2 regions of the Paenibacillus sp. P2(2022) genome follow, and region 2 is predicted to be linked to the other one. Evidence: riboswitches for the same ligand, from Rfam matches in the RefSeq annotation. Region 2 holds a riboswitch; the other holds the start of a gene.
The links. Region 2 has a riboswitch for FMN ahead of ribE (riboflavin synthase). Riboswitches for the same ligand answer to the same signal wherever they lie in the genome.

Region 1 (10,587 bases), on a different contig from region 2:
TCCACATAGGACCTGCTTCAACTTGCAGTGCGGTTACTTTGTAACCCAGATTATTTTCCATAATATATTTCAGCAAATTTGTACTCGCAATTTCCGAATCCCAAGCTACATAGCTTAGCTTAAAGGTATCGCCATTGACAGGTTGCAGTCCTTGAGTCCATTCCTGAACCTTGTCGGCATGTTTCTCCGCCCAATCCTTGGCAGCTTGCTCAGGGCTGGTCCCTTCTTGGATAGCAACCATCATTTCACCCATATCTTCTGCTGTCCATTTGAAACGTTTTAGAAACTCATAAGCAGTAGGAGCGTCCTGCTGCAAACCTTTACGGGCAATCGTATGAATACCCTCAGCTTCACCATAAGACTTTTCAGGGTCTTCCAAATATTTGAGATCATACTTGTTGAACATCCAGTGAGGAGTCCAACCGGTAATAATGATCGGTTTTTTCGCTTTGATGGCTTTGTCCAATGTGGCCGTCATGGCTGCACCGGAACCCTCGACTAGCTTCCAATCAGACAAATTGTAGTCTTGAATTGCTTTAGCCGTCGACTTCATAATGCCTGCCCCGGCATCAATACCAATAATTTTATAATCAACCTCTGCGCCAATCGGATTGGCAGCAGCACTACCTTTACCAGCAGCAGAATGATCTGTTCCAACAAAATATTGAGATGCGCCAGCGATCAGAATAACCGCTGTAACTGCAGAGGTGATCCATACTTTTTGCTTGCTGGATACACGACTTTTGCTTTTTTTTGTCGGTTTGAACAGGTTTTGTGTAAAGCGGTCAAGTACAATAGCCAGAACGACCACAGCCAAGCCGGCTTCAAAGCCTTTACCAATTTGCAGCTGGGTCACAGCACGATACACAACCGCACCGATACCTTCCGCACCGATCATGGAAGCAATAACAACCATGGACAGTGACAGCATAATCGTCTGATTAATACCAGCCATTAAGGTAGGCAATGCCAGTGGCAGCTGTACTTTAAACAGCTTTTGCGCCGATGTTGAACCAAAAGCATCAGAAGCTTCAATCAGTTCATCCGATACTTGCATAATCCCCAGGTTGGTCATGCGAATGGTTGGGGGAATCGCAAAGATTACAGAGGCGATAACACCTGGTACAACACCCAAGCTGAAAAAGGTAACCGCCGGGAGCAAGTACACGAACGCAGGCATCGTCTGCATAAAATCAAGTAAAGGCGTGATAATGCGTGATGCTGATTTACTGTATGCACACCAGATTCCGATCGGAATCCCGATAACAATGGATACAAGCGCAGATGTGATGACCAGTCCGAGCGTGTTCATCGTTTCACTCCAATAGCCGAGATTATCAATCAGCAGGAAGCCGATGACAGTGAACAGTGTAAGCTGCACCCGCCCGATCATAAAGGCGATAATCCCGATGATCACGATGAACACCAGAGGGTGCGGAAGCATGAACAAGCCAGAGAAAAAGCCTACTACCGCTTCAATTACCGAAGAAATAACATTAAACAATCCAGCCAGATGAATACCCATCCAGTCTACAATGGATTGAATCCACTCAGCGATTGGCAGTTTCGGTATCATGGGCATTCACCTCCTTTGTAGTAGGTACATCTCCACTTAGTGCACCCAGTAAAGCTCCACGGACGATAACGCCCAGCAATTTCTGCTTGTCATCGACGACAGCCAGTGGCACCTTGGACGAGCTTGTAATTTCAAACAAATCATTAATGACAGTTTCAGCAGGAACCTGCGGTCCGTCCGTGATCAAAATATCTTCAATCTTCAAATTGTTGCGCAGTGCATGGACAGCATCCTCGGCATTAATAACACCCAGTAGCTTTTTAGTGCGGTCAATGACGAATAGATTGGAAATCCCACGCTCCCGCATCAATTCCAGAGCTACACGTGGACCGCGGTCCATAGTGATGGTTTCTGGACGAAGCATGACATGAGCAGCCGTCAACACTTTGGACAGATCCACATCCTCGACGAAGCGGGCTACATAAGAGTTAGCTGGTTGGATCATAATTTCTTCCGGTGTACCAATTTGTACGACCACTCCGTCCCGCATCAATGCAATCCGGTCACCAATCCGCAGCGCTTCATCCAGATCATGGGTGATAAAGACAATCGTTTTCTTCATTTTATCTTGAAGCTCCAGCAGCTCATCTTGCATGTCACGGCGAATGAGAGGGTCCAATGCGCTGAATGCTTCATCCATCAGGAGAACTTCAGGGTCATTTGCCAACGCTCGTGCCAACCCGACACGCTGCTGCATACCGCCACTCAACTCATCGGGCATTTTATCGCCCCAGTTTTTAAGACCAACCAGTTCCAGCGCTGTTTGTGCCTTTTCCTGGCGTTGTGCTTTATCTACCTTTTGAATTTCAAGACCGTATTCTACATTTTCCAATACAGTCCGATGTGGGAACAGGGCGAACTTTTGAAAAACCATGCTGATGGTTTTACGACGAACCTCGCGGAGTTGTTCTTTGTTCATCTTACGGAGATCTTTGCCGTGGACCAGAATTTCACCGGAGGTAGGCTCAATCAAGCGATTTAGCATTCGCACCAAAGTGGACTTGCCGCTACCTGATAACCCCATAATTACGAAAATTTCACCTTGCTTAATTTGCATGTTGGCCTTGTTAACACCAACAGTAATCTGTTTTTCTTTGGCCAGCTTTTCTTTGCCCCAGCCTTGCTCCAGGAGCGGAACACCTTGCTCTGCGTGAGGACCAAAGAGTTTGCTGACATTTTTGACTTCCAAAATCGTCATACATACACCTCTTCTTTCTATACTTTGCTTGGTATTAACCCCATGTTGCATGATGGATTGAGTATAAAAATCATAATTCTGTACATCCTGAACGGTTAATGACAAAATTAATTGTAACAGAAGCATTGCTTACATTTCAAACAAAAAAACTGTTCGTAAAGTACGTACAGAAAAAACTGTACAAACTTTCCTTCGATATGCTCCTTCGTTCTTTAGAATGCTCAAACATTCGGAACTTTACAACCGATAGTGCTTTTTTTAAAATAGACAATGAAATATGACCATAACAAAAAGATTTATGTATATCCATAATTTTAAAAGTTTACTATCATTAGCAATTTTGCGAATTATGATTTTGAACGATCATGCTGTTGTAATATAGACAGAAGCTTTGCTTTTGAAACATTTCATTCAGTATTGAAAGATTTCATATATTGCGTCAAAGCTAATCCTTTACGGGTAAGTCGTTCATACTAGGTTGTGCAAAATGCTCTAAAATTAGGAGGTTGCAAGCATGAGCTTGTACCAGTTAGGTGATGAGCAGCAGGCGTCGCTGCAAAAAATTCGCAAACGTGTCATAGAAGCTATAGGTAAAAACATGGACCTATATGGGATCACTCTGTCTGCGGGGCATTTGTACGGTTTGCTTTTTTTTGCGGATAAACCGATGACGCTGGATGAGATGGGCCGTGAAATGGAAATGAGCAAAACGAGCATGAGTACAGGAGTTCGAACGTTGTTGGATCTGAAAATGGTGAACAAGGTATGGAGCAAAGGCTCACGCAAGGACTTGTATGAAGTCGAGTATGACTGGTATCAAACCTTTACTGACTTCTTCGCTATTAAATGGAGAAAAGCAGTAGAAACAAATTTACTCGTACTGCGCAAAGCCATTGAGGAACTGGACAAATTGATGGCACAGGGTGAAGAATACGAGGAATTTAAGACCATTCTTCAGCAAGACCGTATGAAAATGAAGCAGGCCGTGGCTTATTACAAGTGGCTAGACCGATTGATTGATTCGATGGAAAGCGAAGAAATTTACAAGCTGATTCCGAAAGAAGAGGTTCGGGATTAAGCAAGATCCACTCATTCTGTCTACAAAATGCCGGAGCGCAAAAGCGCTTCCGGTATTTTTTGGTTTGGTCCTGCGCAAAGGGTATAATAGAGATATGTAAAGATTGATAGTATACCGTTATGTTGAACATACAAAATAAAGGAGGGTTCATGATGGAGAGTAATACAGTACATACTCGTCTAGGTCAATTACGTGGAGAAACGGGGAATGGATATCATGTGTGGAAAGGTATTCCATATGCGCAGCCTCCTGTTGGAAAACTTCGTTTTCACGGACCACAGCCTTTGGAGCCTTGGGAGGGTGTACGGGCTGCGACGAGTTTCGGACCCATCTGTCCGCAACCCATGCCCTCCGCTGAAAGTATGACCGGAAATCTGGTGGAACCGCCGCAGCAGTCCGAGGATTGCTTGTATCTGAACATTTGGACACCGGCTTCGAAGGCTCCTGAGAAGGGACGTCCGGTGCTGGTGTGGATTCATGGCGGTGCCTTTGTCACCGGGTCTGGGATTATACCTTTATATGACGGGGAACGCATGGCGAAGAATGGCAATGTTGTTGTAGTTACGATCAACTATCGGTTAGGACCGTTAGGATTTTTGCATTTGACTCCAAAGGGGAATGGGCTGACCTCAAATGCCGGACTGTTGGATCAAATCGCTGCGCTGGAATGGGTTCGGGATCATATTTCTGCCTTTGGCGGCAACCCGGACGAAGTAACGGTGTTCGGTGAATCGGCAGGCGCGATGAGTATTGCCGCTCTATTGGCGATGCCAGCCGCTGAGGGGCTGTTCCAGCGTGCAATTTTGCAAAGTGGAGCATCGCAGGTGTTGCCAGCTGCACAGGCTGAGCAAGTGGCGGCTGTGTATTTGCAGCAACTGGGTGTGGATGCTCAGCATCCTGAGCGATTGTTTACGCTGCCGACAGATGCGTTGATGCTCGCTATGGCCAAAACACATGAAGTCATCGGACCTGGGATGGCGATGATTTATCAACCCGTTGTAGACGGGGTGACCTTGCCGGATCTACCCCTGTCGGCAATCGCCCAAGGTTCAGCAAAACAGGTATCTGTTATGATTGGAACGAACTTGCATGAAGGGAACTATTTTATCCGCAAAGAATCCCATCTGATGAACAAGCTAACAGCACGTCAGGCATTGGAAATGATGACAGGTATGTCCGACATTGGCGACCTGATAGAACCTTTTCCAGTTACCATTGAGGGACAGGCACAAATGTTGACCGATCTCATTTTTTGGCGTCCCGCGTTGGCTCTTGCCGCTGAACAGTCGGTGTATGCATCGGTATGGATGTACCGTTTTGATTGGACACTGCCGGGCCATCCTACCTTTGGACAAGCGGTTCACGGTGCAGAAATTGCTTTTGTTTTCGATAATCTGAAGCTGCTGGATAAGCTGGGATTAGAGATTCAACCTTCGATGGAGAAGCTTGCTCATGATATGCAGCAGGCATGGGTTGCTTTTGCACGGGATGGGGAGCCTATGCTACCTGAGCGAGCATGGCCGATGTACGACAGGCAACAGCGAGCTACAGCCATTTTTCATCAGGATATTATGGTGGAACATGATCCAGAAGGGGATAGACGCCGCCAGCTAACGGGGCAGATGAGCATATAGGTAAGTACGAGGCATCGTCTAAAGGAATCAACGAAAAAGCCTTCGCCCGTATTTTGTATGCGGGCGAAGGCTTTTGTTACTAAACAGATGCAGTGCTGTTGAGCTTTCGTTGGTGAAATTTCAATAATAGCTGTGGAAGCTAAATCTTAAATCGCTTAACAAGCTCTTGCAGGTCCTGTGCCATGTTGGACAACTCCTGTGAGGAAGAGGCGATTTCCTCCATGGCTGCCATTTGCTCTTGAGCGGCAGCAGAGGTTGTCTGCGAACTGTCCGCCGAATTGCGGGATAGGCTTGCCAAATGGGTGACAGTGGCGGAAACTTCCTCTGTACTGGCAGAGATTTGTTCAGCAGCAGCGGACACACTTTGAATTTGTTCCACGATATGAGAAGTAGAGCGTTCAATATTCGTAAAAGCACCTTCTGCATCTTGGCTGATTCGTAATCCTTCACCTACCTGATTACGAACATTACCGTTCATCGTGGCGGTAGAGCGCTGAATCAAATCGAGCATTTGCGTAATGATCTGACTGATGGAATCGGCGCTTTCCTTGGACTGTTCCGACAGCTTGCGTACCTCTATAGCGACTACAGCAAATCCGCGCCCAGCTTCGCCTGCTCTGGAGGCTTCAATAGATGCGTTCAGGGACAATAAGTTAGTTTGCTTGGCAATGGCAGCTATAGCCGCATTCATTTGCTTCGCATCGTCCGAGAGCTGTGATAGCTCATCCATCAGGCTAGCCGTTTGGCTTACAGCTTCCAAAATGCGGTCCATTTGTGTCCGCACATGACTGATCATTTGACTACCTTGAGCTACGTCCTGCTCGGTTTGTCCTGCTGAATCCACGATGGAGCTTGCCGATTCGGCAATCGTGCTGACACCCTTCGCCATTTCTTCAACAGCATTGGCGGTTTGCTCGGATGCCTCGGCGCTGGTCGCTGCATTTTCCGCGGATTCCATAACTGTTTCCGCTACATGTTGCACGGACTCCGTCGTTTGCTCTGTGCTCTCCTTGATTATCAGGGAAGAGGAAGCAAGACGGGAGGAGGTTTGGTTGACTTCGGAGACCATTGAATGCAAGGAATGCGTCATCTGGTCAAAATTCTGTGCCAGCTCGCCGAACTCGTCTTTTCTAGACAGATTAACACGTTCGGTCAGATTTCCATCACGGACGATCCGTGTGCCTGCTTGCAGCTTTTTGAGTGGGATCAGGAATGAGCGGACCATAAGCACTATGATGATCGCAGCGGCCAGTATGGAAATAACAATTACAATCAGGCTTTGCTTCAGAATCGGTTGGGCTGCATCACTGTAATCCTCCAGATCCGATAGTGCAACAATGTTCCAGCCGGTGAGAGGGTCCTTAAGTGTAAAGGCCAGTACGTCCCGATTCATAAATTGAATTTGCGACACAGAAGGAGTATCATTTTCACCGGTTGCCGCCACTTCGGGAAGGCCCTCCATGGTGTCAGCTGGTTTTTTGCCTGTCTTAGTAAAGGCTGTCCCTGTCCCGGATACAACTTTATGATCAGAATCAACAATGATGAGTCCTCCGCGTTCACCTATCTTCACAGACTGTAGACTTTCACCCATCTTGTCCAGATTCAAAGCCAATGCAACAGCTCCTTCACCGTCCTTGAGCGTTGCCGATACATTAACTACTAAGTTCCCTGTCGTAACGCTGGCAACTGGAACACCGACGAATACCTTGCCCTTATGTAGCATTGCGTTTTTGTACCATTTTCTCTCCCTAGGATCATAATCAGCCTCCTTTTTTATCGGCGAACGGATATATTGTCCTTCCGTATTGCCAAGGAGCGCGGCATCTAACTCAGGATGAGCTTTGACGATGACGTCCAACTTTTTCTGAAGGGCTTCTTGGTTGGAACCAATGGAATCAGATTCGATCTCACTGGTAAGCACGTCTACGTCTTTTATAATCGGTGCCACATACTGATTAACATTGCTTCGGATCAGATACAGATTCGTGTTTACGGAAGCAGCCATCTGCTGACTGAGCTGTGTCGTGGCCCCCTGGTAAGAAAAGTATCCAATAAGTACGCTTGGAATCAATAACACAGCCAAAAAAGATATTATTAATTTTGTCCTCATTAAATAAAACTGCCTGAGAAACCTGTTCCACCACGGAACTGTTTGTTTTGCTTTAGTCATCGTTTTTTCTCCTCTGTGTCAGATGATCACTACATAGTTTTATTCGACATAAATCGACTAATTTTATAGATGTAATCTTTAAAAACGAGGAATAGTACACTTTTTTTGAGAAAATAGGTCTTAGGAACTAATGTTAATATGAATATGAATACATAAAAAGCCAAATCAGAGATACAAAAGCATCTTCACGATTTGGCTTGGATGAGCATGAAAGAAGATTAAGCTATTAATTTTTCTGCTGACGAGAAATCATAAAGAGTGTAATCCAGATCAGCATAAAACCAGTCAATTGCGCTACGGTAACGATTTGCTGGAAAGCGATCCAGTTAATTACGACACCAACCATGGGGAAGCTCAATTCTGCCATCGTAGCATAAGAAGCTTTGGTTGTACTTAAGCCTTTGTAATACAGTAATAAACTGAGAAGACCCGGAAGCAATGCTTGCAGCAGCAAGTTGATAATTACAGCTGCGCCCGCCCATGTACCTGTAGGCATATTCCACGGAGCATGCTCCACCGAGGTGAGAACAATGAGCAGAGGGAGCGCCACCATGAAGCGGAGGGAGGTTACTGTCTCATATTTCATCGAACGAAGCAAGTAGCTACCCATAACGGTCGAACCGCCCCACAGAACCGCTGCACCTAGTGCGAGCAGACTACCAATGTGAACAAAATCATGAACATGCCCAAAGGGAAGCGACCAACCGAAGGTTAGAAGATACGTTCCGAACAGAGCGATGACAATTAATATTCCAAAATGACGCGGTAGCATTTCCTTCAATATAACGCGGGCCAAAATAATAGCAACCAAAGGCTGAAGCTTCTGGAGCAAAAGAACTGCATTCAGATCACCGTTGCTGAGTGCCATGGTGAAAATCACACTGGCCAGTGCCGAGCCGCCCCACGAGACGAACAAAATAGCGAAAACCTGACGAAATCGTATCGTTTTGAGCTCCTCGCGATGCTTCCACAGCATCGGCGTCAGAGCGATAAAGAGCAGCACATGCTCCATCAGTACGATTTGTGCTGAGGTAAATGACTTTAACAAAATAATACGAAACAGCGGGTCTGCACCCCACAAGGCCGCTCCGATCGCGACTAGCCAAAAACCGCTTTTCATGTGGGAGCTACGATCAAAACCTTTGGATGATAGTACAGTTGATGATTGACTCATACTTATTTAGCTCCTTGCGAATACAGGACCGGTGGCACAAAAACCCCCGTCCATGGCGAAAGCCATGCAAGACGGGGGTTGATCAAATAAACTTGCCGTTTGATACAAGTTAAATGAAGTTACTGCAAAAACTATAGCGCAGCATTCATTCACTTTGCGGCATGTTCATACTTCGATCTTCTTCCATCCGGACTTTACCGTCGGCTTTGGCATCTCACCAAATCAGTCCGTATCCTGTTGCCAGATACAGAGTCGCGGGCTTAGCTCCATGAGCCATACCGCCGGTTGGGAATCTCACCCTACCCCGAAGATCCTTATTCCGTTTTTTAATTTCTCCTATAGGATATACCTGTTTTAGAATGAAGTCCAGTGAAAAATGTGTGTATATCTAACAAGGATTTTCATCTTTTTTTGAAAGCGTTTCACTAAAATCTATATTACTAAGCAATATCCTTATACTCAATGCGCCGAATTGCCGCATAAGCCACAATCATTCCCAGCACAGAGAAGCTGATTTGCACAGGGGCAATGGAGCTAAGTGTAGCGCCGTTATTATTGGAGAAAAGCAAGGCTACAACCAGAATCGAGGTCACAATAGTCGTGGGTACTGAGTATCTTCGCATTCCCATATACAGCGGAACCAATCCCATAAAGCTGGCGGCCACGGCATTGATTAGCGTCCGCGCGGATTGTTCGGCCAGTATGGAAAGAGTAAGCTTATCCGGTACAATCATGACAAACTGGTTGAGCAAATGAATCGCAGCCGTAATGATGATTTCCGATATAACAACAGACAAGAACGTAAACAGCAGCACAATCAAGAGTTTGGCGATCATCAGCTTTTGACGATGAATCGGATACATGAACAAGATTGTAATCGATTTGGACTTAAATTCTCCTACGATAAAACGGCATAGCAGAACGGAGGCAAATACAATAAATGTGGCTCTCACCATATTGTCCATGAGATCAAGAAGCTGAGCGTACTGTGTAAATTCGGGTACTCCTTCATTTTGGCTGTCCAGCGCAATAATACAGAGCAACCCTAAAATACAGGCGTTGGCGATCAGTGCTGAACGGATATAACCCGCCAGATGAAGCTTTTTCATCTCCAACTGTATTAATCTAAGCATGGGGCTCACCTCCATGTAACAGACGTAAAAAGTAGTCTTCCAGCGTACTGCTTTTCTGATGAATGGAATCGACTTCTACATCATTTAAAATGAGCGTTTTCGTAATTTGCTTCTGCGGTACACTCAGATCGTAAATACGTATACTCTGTTCATTGAGTACCTTTATATTATTCAGACTCAGATGATGGGAGAGGACGTAGGCCGCTTTTTTACAATCGTTGGTCGTAAATTCGATGTATTCTGTATTGGTATCCCGTACCTGTTCCATCGAAACTTCCTCAATCAGCTGTCCGTGATTAATCACGCCTATTGTATCCGCAATCTGCTCTATTTCCGCTAAAATATGACTGGATACGAGCAGCGTCATCCCATATTCCTTGCATAGCATGTGGAATAACTGCCGAATTTCCTTAATTCCCACTGGGTCCAGACCATTAATTGGTTCATCCAAAATGAGTAGCTCTGGCTTGGTCGCAATGGCCCGGGCAATCCCGAGACGCTGTTTCATTCCTAGTGAAAAGTCTTTTACCGGCTTGTCACCCGCATTCCGCAAGTTCACTAATTCTAGCGCATCCCGGACAGCCTGTTTATTATAATAGCCCATGTATTCACAATGAAGTTCGA
Region 2 (10,587 bases):
TGCTAAACAGCCAGCCCTCAATGACGTAAGGACTGGCTGTCTTTTGAATTTTATGAACTTAGGATTCCAGATCCGAATCGTTCTCCGCAGGCTGGCTGCTCTCCAGACGCTCGAACAATAGCTGTGTCTCTTCTTCTAAATTGTCTGAATCCTCGAACTGCTCCGGTTGCGGTAGATCTTCGAGCGAACCTAGACCGAAATAATCCAAGAATGATTTCGTCGTTCCATACAATATTGGTCGTCCGATGGCCTCAGCTCGACCTTTCTCTTCAATGAGCTCCTTGTTGACCAGTGTATGTATGGCCCGCTCGGATTTGACACCTCGAATCTCTTCGATTTCAACTCTTGTAATGGGCTGGCGGTAGGCCACAATGGCCAGTGTCTCCAAAGCAGCTTGAGACAATGAGGCACGTGCCGGAGAGTAGGCGAGCTTTTCAAAATAAGGTGCATGTTCGGATAAAGTTGCAAGCTGATAATGACCAGCAATACGGACAAGCTGCAGGCCTCTTCCTCCTTGCTCCATATCCTGTTTCATATCCTCCAGACACTTTTCAACCAGCTCTTGCTGCTGTTCTACAATGTCGGCGATCTGCTTGGTGGACAACCCTTCCTCTCCCGCGAGAAACAGCAGCCCCTCAATAATTGATTTCAGCTTCAGATAATCCATTAACCCGTAAATCCCCTCTCCACTCCATTACAATATCATCGAAAAGCTTCTCCTGATAACAGAAGATTTGCTTCATTTTCATCAATTCAAGGATAGCCAAAAAGGTTACAACCACCTCATGCCGATACATATCCTCATGCATCAGCTTGGAGAACAGCAGCCGTCCTCCATTCCCCACCTTCTCTAACGCCCCGATAACTTGCCGGATACGGTCCTTGACTGAAATTTCGTCCCGATGAACACGGGTTACCGTCGTACGTCGTTCAGCTTTGCGCAATGCACGCTGAAAGGCCGCGACCAAATCGCTCGCATGCAGCCCATGCACCGGATTTGCGGGTTCGGTTGGCAGGAATGCGCTCAAATCTTCCGGCTCCTTGCCATAAATCAGACTACGTTCCCACTCCCGTTCGCTCAGATGGCGAGCAATCCCTTTGTATTTACGATACTCCACCAGCTTGCGAACCAGTTCCTCACGTGGATCATAGTCTTCTTCTTCATAAAAATCCAAATCGTCATATTCCATCACAGGTGGCTTGGGAAGCAACAATTTACTCTTAATGGATAAGAGCGTCGCCGCCATCACTAGAAACTCGCTTGTAATGTCCAGCTCCAGCTCCTGCATACTGTGCAAAAAAGCCATGTACTGATCAGTAATATCGCTAATCGGGATATCCTGAATGTCGATCTCGGCTTTATCAATCAGATGCAACAGTAGATCCAGCGGACCCTCGAATGTTTCCAGCTTGTAATTTACGACTGTCAATGTGCTTCCCCCTGCCTTACTCCAATCATCATTCAACAATACCTTTCCCCATTAGCACTTATGCTCTACGTTATCAATCCCTCTTTCTGTAGTATATACGTCATCGCCTTGCTTAACAATCTAATCCCTTTTCCACTTTGCAGTTTATGCCGTTCTTTCAGCCATTTATATCATTAGAACTGCTTACCGAGATTGGCCATTTCAATCGCAGCCAGCGCAGAATCCCAACCTTTATTACCAGCCTTTGTACCTGCCCGTTCTATGGCCTGCTCAATATTTTCCGTAGTCACTACACCAAAAATAATAGGGACACCCGTTTTCAGACTGCTTGCCGCCACACCCTTGGCCACTTCATTGCAGACGATATCATAGTGTGAAGTAGAACCACGGATAACCGTGCCAAGCGTAATGACAGCATCATACTTTCCACTTGCGGCCATTTTTTGTGCAATAAGCGATATTTCAAATGCACCCGGCACCCACGCTACATCAATTTCACCTTCCTGTGCACCATGTCGTTGAAGTGCATCAAGTGCACCGCTCAACAATTTGCTTGTAATAAATTCATTAAATCTGCCCACCACAATACCATACTTCAAACCATTCGATACGAGATTACCTTCCAGAAAACGTGCCATGCTTATCAACCTCTCTTTTTTAAAATTATTTACAATGACAAACGACGACGGTAGTCGATTAAATGCTGAATGCTAATCAGCTTCAATTGATGTCGCTTGGCGATCACGACCAAATCAGGTAAGCGGGCCATCGAACCATCTTCCTTTATAATTTCGCAAATGACCCCGGCAGGCTTAAAGCCACTGAGTCGGGCCAGATCGACAGCCGCTTCAGTATGACCGGCACGCTGCAAGACCCCACCATCGCGAGCAATTAGCGGGAACATGTGACCAGGTTTGCGAAAATCGCTTCCCGTGATTCCTTCGTCGGCTAAGGCACGAACAGTCAAAGAGCGCTCGGCCGCTGAAATCCCCGTTGTTGTCTTCATATGATCTACCGATACCGTAAAGGCGGTACCGTGAAAATCTGTGTTTTGCTCTACCATAGGATGCAATTCCAATGCCTTGGCTCGGTGCTGTGTGATCGGCACACAGACCAATCCGCGACCTTCTGTAATCATGAAATTGATCACCTCGGGCGATGCTTTTTCAGCCAAAGCGATAAAGTCGCCTTCATTTTCCCGCTGTTCATCATCCACTACAATAACGACTTTGCCGTTCTTTAAATCCTCCAATGCTTCTTCGATGGAATCCAATCGAATCTCTTCGTCATGGTGCAACTCATCCTGCTCCATGATGTTTGTCGTTGCACTTGTTTGGATGCCTCTATCCATAACCCTCTCCTCCTTATGTCTTGTGTCACGAATGCTCCTGAACCAATTTTTCTATTATTCTGTAACAGGCTGTATCAGGCAAAGCCGTGTTTCGCCAAATAGTCCAAACTAAGTGGGGCTTGATCGGCTCTCTCCATCGACGCTGAACCTCTGTAATGTAAAAGTTGCTCCACATATTTGCCCAATATATCGCATTCAATATTCACGGTATCTCCCTCACGTTTGGCTTGTAAGGCCGTTTCGGCTAAGGTGTGGGGGATAATTGATACAGCAAAGCTATTTCTCGTCCGCTGCGCAACTGTGAGGCTGATACCATCAATTGTAATTGACCCTTTGAGAAGAACATATTTAAATAATGCTGGATCAGAAGGCTCAACTTCGAACACTACCGCATTCTGCTCTGATGTCACTCCGCGAATCGTACCCGTCCCGTCCACATGTCCCTGTACGATATGTCCTCCGAATCTTCCACTCGCCGCCATCGCCCGCTCCAAATTGACTCGACTGCCGGATCTGAGTTCCCTTAGATTACTGCTGCGAAAAGTCTCAGGCATCACATCAACCTTAAAATCTTTAGTACCAATCTGTATTGCCGTCAGGCAAACACCATTCACCGAGACACTGTCGCCTATTTTCAAATCGTCCAATACCACAGAACCCGAAATACCCAGCACCATCGCTTCACCACTTTTGGAAATACTTTGAATGCGACCCACTTCCTCGACCAATCCGGTAAACATGCTTTCACTCCTTTCCACTACATTTCAGTTTATCCCTAATTCATCAGCTGTAAGCGCAAATAACCCCCAGTCAGGATTCAATCCGTCATGGGGGTGATGAGAGTCACATATGTAGTATACAAGCGCAGTTCATACATGTATTAAAATGACATGAAATCATAGGTCTGCCAACAGAAAGCATGATGACAATACAGCCAATTACGCTCAGAACACTATCGAAAAGAAAGCTTAATAAAAGCTGTCGTCCGATGCTGTCCTACAACGAAATAAGCCGTACGTACTTTTACGTATGCTAAAAATTGGCACATGTCACGTCATGCACATGCGCTTCGTATCCTTCTCCCATCCAGACTATACTGTCGGTCCCGGAATTGCACCAGGTCCACCTTCTGCTGATTGTTCAGCATCCGGGTCACGGACTAAGCCATGCTGTGTTCTCAGAAGCGATTCACAAACATGTCATCACCGCCGGTGGGGAATTTCGCCCCGCCCCGAAGGATCTTGCTCTTATTTAATTGAATTAACATTAAACTTGTTACGTATATTAGCACCGACTTCTAAAAAAAGCAAGTTATCTAATCGAAGCTCCTGCTTTGCTTTTGACATATTGAGTGGAGAGTTCCTCAAACCAGGTTTTATCATTCATATGAAGCGCCAGGTCAATCAGATCGTTCAGTTCGTCGACTCCAAGCTGCGTATCATGATCAAAGGTAATGACAGCTGAAGCAACAGGTCCTCGCTCTCCCTCAGAACATGCTTCATAATCCAGTCTTACATCCACATGCCCATCAATAAACTCGCATTTTAGAAAATAAATAATTTCACACATTAAAATAGGGCGCACTTGTGTTTCTAACACGCAATCCATCACCTTGGCAGAATAATGCTGGTTCGTCAGCGTGAATTTGTGTTCTGTTGCCGCCAGCGATGCCCGTCCAAAATCATCCGTAAACTTGAGTTCCACTGGCGTGATGTTCATAACCTTGGGGATTTGCTTCTTTATAATTTCAATTATTTCAACTGTGTTCAGCTTAATCATTACCTGCACCTCATTGCATCTTAAAATTCAGAAGAAGACTTTATAACATACCTTCTATAGGCCTCCACTCCTATATCGGAAATCATTACCTGTTTTTTTATGCTTCAACCCATAAACGCAAAAAAAGATTCCTGGCGCAGCAAGCGCTAGGAATCTCAATCGAACCGGTACCGAAACAGCGGCTAACAATGTTACACAATTATTATGCAAAAAACAGAATTACAACTCCGAAATTTCATGTTTCTTTTTCAGGATAGTCCAGCGACGCTCAATTTCCTGCTCAAAGGTAGCCAGCGTTGCTTCCTCTTTGAGAAGATGCTTCGTTTTACCCATTAATTTTAGCCATTCTGCGGCTGGAATCCGTTTTCCCTTGTCTTCCGGATTGTACGTAATCGTCGTGCTCCCTTGCTCGATTTCGTACAAAGGAAAGAAGCAAGACTCGACTGCGGCGCCCACGATGCTAGTACCCAATCTGTCTTCGGATTTCCAGTTGAGTGGGCAGGCGCACAGAATTTTACCATATGCCGTACCCACGTTGTTGGCGTACCATTGAGCCTTGGCGGCTTTGCGCAGCATATCCTGCGGATGACTTTCGGCTGCTGTAAAGGCATACGGGATGTTACAGGCGGCCATAATTTGCACAGTATCCTTATGATGCCCTTGTTTCCCTTTTTGCATTTTCCCTACACCCGACGTACTCGTCATATGCCCCATTGGAGTGGAGTACGATTGCTGAGAGCCTGTATTCATGTATCCCTCGTTATCATATTCCAGCATGATCAGTTTATGGTTACGCAGAGCCGCACCAATCGCAGAACCCATACCAATATCCATCCCGCCGTCACCACTGATCATGATAAAGGTCGGATCATCCGACATCTCAATTTCATTACGTCGCTTCATCTCCATGTAAGCTTCCAGCGCTCCTGAAAGGGTAGCGGCCCCGTTTTGAAAAAGATTATGGATCATCGGTTGCTTGTGTGATGTGTATGGGTACCCTGTCGTCACCACATATACGCAGCCAGTCTGGAACAGTACAACAATGTCGCCTTCAATCCCTTTAAAAAACAGTTCTAGTGCAGACAAGGCTCCACAACCAGGACAAGCCCCATGACCCGGAGTAAGACGGCGTGGTTTGGTTGTTAACGAACGCAGAGGTGGTACCTTGACTTTGAGCTTCCCGGTTGCCTCGTCCGGCGTAACCTGAATCAGACCCGTACGGTATGCATTGCCACGTGGTGGCTGCATGACTTGCGGCATCACCTTGTCCGCTGAACCCGGATTAATCCCGTAATAATCAAAGGGCTTCTCCGCTCGTCCAGCCTCTGCCGCCTCAATCGCAAGCTGGAAGAACGCCTCTGCATCTTCCGCATAAAAATCCTTTCCTCCCAAGCCAAAGATACGACTCAATACGAGGGTTTGATTCAGTGGGTCCTCCTGCAACGCCGCCTTAATTTCGTGGGTCAAATTACCGCCATCTGATCCGTACGAATCTGCACGTTCACCCACCAACAACGCCTTGACATGGCGCAACGCCTCCCGCAGTTGTGCGGCTGGGAACGGCCGGATAATATTCGGACGAATCACACCAGCTTTAATGCCACGCGCACGGAGTTGATCCGCCACATCCTTGGCCGATTCAGCCGCCGAATTCAGCAGAAATACCGCAACCTCAGCATCCTCCATATGATACAGGTCCAAAATCGGATATTCCCGACCGGATAAAGCAGCATATTCTGCTGCTACCTGCTCATATACTCCTTCTGAAAGCTTCAACGCTTCGGACAGTTGAACGTGATTATTCGTCAGGTCATCACCGTTCATATGCGCACCCACAGTGACAGGATGATCAAAATCCGTAATATTCGGATAATTCAGGTTCGGATTGGGGCCTACAAAATCGCGCACGGTCTCTGCATCGGCAAAATATTGCACTTTACGTTTTTGATGAGATGTATAAAAACCGTCGTATGCGACCATTACAGGCAACCGTACATCGCTATGCTCTGCGATTTTCAGGGCTATGATGTTCATATCATACACAGCCTGCGGCGTACTTGCCGTCAAAATGACCCAGCCTGTATTCAAACCATAATACAGGTCCGAATGATCCCCCCGAATATCCAAGGGACCACTGACAGCTCTTGTCACCAGGTTCATAACCATAGGGAAACGGGTACCTGACTGAACAGGCAACTGCTCCAGCATGTACAGGAAACCTTGCGAACTGGTGGCGTTCACAACCCGCGCTCCAGCTGCCGCAGCTCCATAACAAATCCCTGCCGATCCGTGTTCTCCATCGGCTGCAACCAGTTTAATATTATGCTGACCACGCGTTTTCATTTGATCCAGATACTGCGCTACCTCGGTCGATGGAGTGATCGGGAAATATCCCATCATATGATAATTGATCTGCGCAGCCGCCGTAGCTGCCATTTCATTACCGGATTCGAACGTTGTCACTTGTGCGGCGCCCGTCTGTTTGAGTTCCTCCTCCAGTTTTGCCATTACGCACGCCCTCCTTCATATACCGGAAATTGGTGGGCAACACGATGCTGCTCCGCCCAGCCCCATTGCTCGCGACGCGAGCTTAACGCCCCCGATGGGCAAATATCTACACATTTCAGACATCCTTTGCAATACTGGTAATCAATCCCTTGCAAAAACGGCATCATTCTTCCGCGTTTGTCTGCTTGCTCTTCCCATACAAAACAGTAATCCGGGCAGATCGAATCACACTTGGCACAATGGGTACATTTATCAGCTTCATATTCAGGCACATAACCCTGACGTGAACCACTAACATCTCTCGTCATACTGTTTCCCTGAGTCGCAATAACGCCTCCCAGTAATTGCGTTTCGTACCCCAGCAAAGGCTGCGGACGTTCAAAAACCCGATCCTGCGCGTCATCCGTAACCGGATATACGTGTAGTTCCATTTCCTCAAATCCACGGTTAAACGTACGCAGATTAGGTTCTACCAACTGTGGATTTTTCTTTTCAAAGGTACTGCGTATAACCGATCTCATTGCTTCCGGATCTAAGAAATCACAGACACGGAACAAGGCCCCCAGCATGGACGTATTCAATTTGGTTCGCTCTTCCAGTGCGATCCCCATTGCATCGACCACTGCTAATGTACCGGATACCAGTCCCAAATCAGCCCGTATTTCTTCTGCCGGACGTGTGGAATTGACCACTACAATCCCATCCGCTGGCAGTCCGCTGATCACATTTACCGTTTTGTATAATGTTTCATGGAAAATGCCTACCACATGCGGTTGCTCAATCGGACTGTGATCCCGAATATCCACCTCCGGCTCACAAAAGCGAACAAAGCTTTTAACCGGACTTCCCTTCTTTTCCGAACCATAGGATGAGAAATTTGAAGCATTCAGCCCTAGACCAAGCACCCCGGTTTCGGCTAACATTTTGCCAGCCAGATTAGCGCCGAGTCCACCAATGGATTCCAGCCGGATTTCAAAAAATCCGAGTCGATTTGTGCGCGTTAAAATAGACAATGTGATAAGCCCCCTTCTTTTCCAACTCTTACTGAGCTTGAATACTCATATAAAATAAATGGAAAATGCATTCTTATGAAAAGGCTATCACAACACTTACTTTTCGAATGTGATCTTACGCACTGTAATACCTACGTGATTGTAAAAATCAGCAAACCGTCAAACAAAAGACAACAAAAGCCGCTCTGTCCAAAGACAGAACGGCTTAGATGCAACGCTATTTAAAGGAATTCATATCATACATGTAATGGTAAATTACACGTCAAATACTTTAACCTCTTTCATTTTGTCGCCTTGTTTTACAGCATCAATGAATTCCATACCTTTGGTTACTTTACCAAATACAGTATGTACTCCATCTAAATGCGGCTGTGGAGCGTAGCAAATAAAGAATTGGCTGCCACCTGTGTTGCGACCTGCATGAGCCATGGACAGAACGCCTTTGGCATGCTTGGTTGTATTCGTAGCTGTTTCACAGTCAATGGTGTAGCCAGGACCGCCTGTACCATTACCGATCGGACAACCACCTTGAGCAACAAAGCCCGGGATGACGCGGTGGAAGCTCAATCCGTTGTAGTAACCGCTGTTTGCCAGCTTTTCAAAGTTAGCAACGGTGTTTGGAGCTTCTTCTGGGAAAAAGTCAATTTCGACGATACCGCCGTTTTCAAGATCTATTCTACCTTTTTTCATTGTTTGTATCTCCTTTTCAACCTGTTTTGAGAACTAAATAACATCAAGTTCCAGTTTACTATGAATTGGCGCGCTTAGCAAAGCCTTGTCCAAAAAAAGGGGCCATTGTCCCCGGTCATTCTTACCGATGCAATGGCCTGCTTGATTTTAGAATTCCACAATCAGGACGAAACCGTAATCTTGGCATTGGGCTGAACCACTGAGCTGGCTTGATCACGAACCAAGCGCTGTGGCAAAACATCGTTGCGAACAATATCCTCGTAGGTTTCCCGACGCACTACCAGCTCAGCCTCACCGTTGTTGACAAATACAACTGCTGGTCGGCGTATCCGGTTATAATTGCTCGCCATGGAGTAATTATAAGCTCCGGTTGAGGCTACAGCGAGCAAGTCTCCGCTATTCGGGCGAGGCAGTTCTACATCCCAAATAAGCATATCGCCGCTCTCACAGCATTTGCCTGCAATAGACACTGTTTCTTCGTTCGCATCTTGTGCTCGATTAGCCAGCATCGCTTCATACTTGGCCTGATACAGTGCAGGACGTGGATTATCTGTCATTCCGCCGTCTACGGAAACATATTTACGAACCTGCGGAATATCCTTGATGCTTCCTACCGTATACAAGGTTGTACCTGAATCACCTACAATACTTCGTCCCGGCTCTATCCAAATTTCTGGAAGCTCATCGTAAAGTCCTGAAAAATGAGTTTTCACCGCTTCGCCGATAGCCTGTACATAGGTGGATAGTTTCAGCGGTGTGTCCTCCTCTGTATAACGGATGCCAAATCCACCACCAAGATTAATCACCTTGAAGGAAAACTGAAGCTGCTCCTTAATCTCTCTGCAAAAAGCTGCGACCCGCTCCGCAGCCATTTGGAAGCCATTGACTTCGAAGATTTGCGAACCGATATGAGAATGTACTCCCAGCAGATTAAGATGATCCAGCTTGATAGCCTGTTCCACCGCTTGACGGGCTGTACCATTCGCAATGTCAAAGCCAAATTTTGAATCTTCTTGACCTGTGGCCATATATTCATGCGTATGCGCTTCAACCCCCGGCGTAACCCGCAGTAAAATATTGACCTGTTGTCCTTTTTCAGAGGCGAGAGCCTGTAACAAATGCAATTCCATCTTGCTATCAACGACGAAGCAGCCAATGTGCGCCTCTAACGCCATTTCAATTTCTTCCGGCGTCTTGTTATTGCCATGAAAATGGATTCGTTCTGCCGGGAATCCTGCTTGCAGCGCTGTGAACAGCTCTCCGCTGGAAACAACGTCAAGCGACATTCCTTCTTCAGCAGCTAAAGCGCACATGGCCATAACACAAAATGCTTTGCTTGCATAAGCCACTTGAAACTTTAAACCGGTCTCACGAAATGCTTCTATAAATTCCCGGCAACGCCGGCGGACTAACTGTTCGTCTACAATATATAGCGGCGTGCCAAAACGCTCTTTCAAAAGCGTGGTATCACATCCACCAATCTCCAAATGTCCATTGCTGTTAATTTTACTGCTTCCATGCAAATACATGTTCTGGCGCCTCTCTTTCTGGAACAAGCTAGTCATATTCCATCGAATGTTTACACCAGTATAGCAAAAAAAACATCAAGAACAATGGATTTTTATGCAGATCATTTATATTAATGCTCCTGTCCATTGCCTGAGTTCGAATCTGTGTTGGCATCCGTATGGGGCATACGCGTATTGTCCCTCGTTTTATTAAATGACGGGCGGTTAGGCGCATCAAGTACAGGCATACGGAACAAGATGGAAGCTAACGCTTTAGCATTAAAAGGAATGAACGGCCACAAATATGA

Region 1: another riboswitch for FMN. It lies ahead of MMB75_RS07495 (DMT family transporter); the one in region 2 lies ahead of ribE (riboflavin synthase).

The regions. Positions count from the first base shown of each region.
Region 1 covers NZ_JAKWFI010000002.1:68,940-79,526, forward strand. The annotation lists gene MMB75_RS07470 (glycine betaine ABC transporter substrate-binding protein) at 1-1,576, opposite strand, end outside; gene MMB75_RS07475 (quaternary amine ABC transporter ATP-binding protein) at 1,551-2,774, opposite strand; gene MMB75_RS07480 (GbsR/MarR family transcriptional regulator) at 3,289-3,852, shown strand; gene MMB75_RS07485 (carboxylesterase/lipase family protein) at 4,005-5,486, shown strand; gene MMB75_RS07490 (methyl-accepting chemotaxis protein) at 5,626-7,656, opposite strand; gene MMB75_RS07495 (DMT family transporter) at 7,883-8,830, opposite strand; FMN riboswitch at 9,002-9,146, opposite strand; gene MMB75_RS07500 (ABC transporter permease) at 9,271-9,963, opposite strand; gene MMB75_RS07505 (ABC transporter ATP-binding protein) at 9,956-10,587, opposite strand, start outside.
Region 2 covers NZ_JAKWFI010000001.1:940,433-951,019, reverse strand. The annotation lists gene scpB (SMC-Scp complex subunit ScpB) at 59-667, opposite strand; gene MMB75_RS04065 (segregation and condensation protein A) at 636-1,430, opposite strand; gene ribH (6,7-dimethyl-8-ribityllumazine synthase) at 1,604-2,068, opposite strand; gene ribB (3,4-dihydroxy-2-butanone-4-phosphate synthase) at 2,098-2,781, opposite strand; gene ribE (riboflavin synthase) at 2,856-3,521, opposite strand; FMN riboswitch at 3,852-4,024, opposite strand; gene MMB75_RS04045 (IDEAL domain-containing protein) at 4,093-4,560, opposite strand; gene MMB75_RS04040 (thiamine pyrophosphate-dependent enzyme) at 4,780-7,068, opposite strand; gene MMB75_RS04035 (2-oxoacid:acceptor oxidoreductase family protein) at 7,068-8,081, opposite strand; gene MMB75_RS04030 (peptidylprolyl isomerase) at 8,337-8,771, opposite strand; gene lysA (diaminopimelate decarboxylase) at 8,933-10,300, opposite strand; gene MMB75_RS04020 (spore germination protein) at 10,411-10,587, opposite strand, start outside.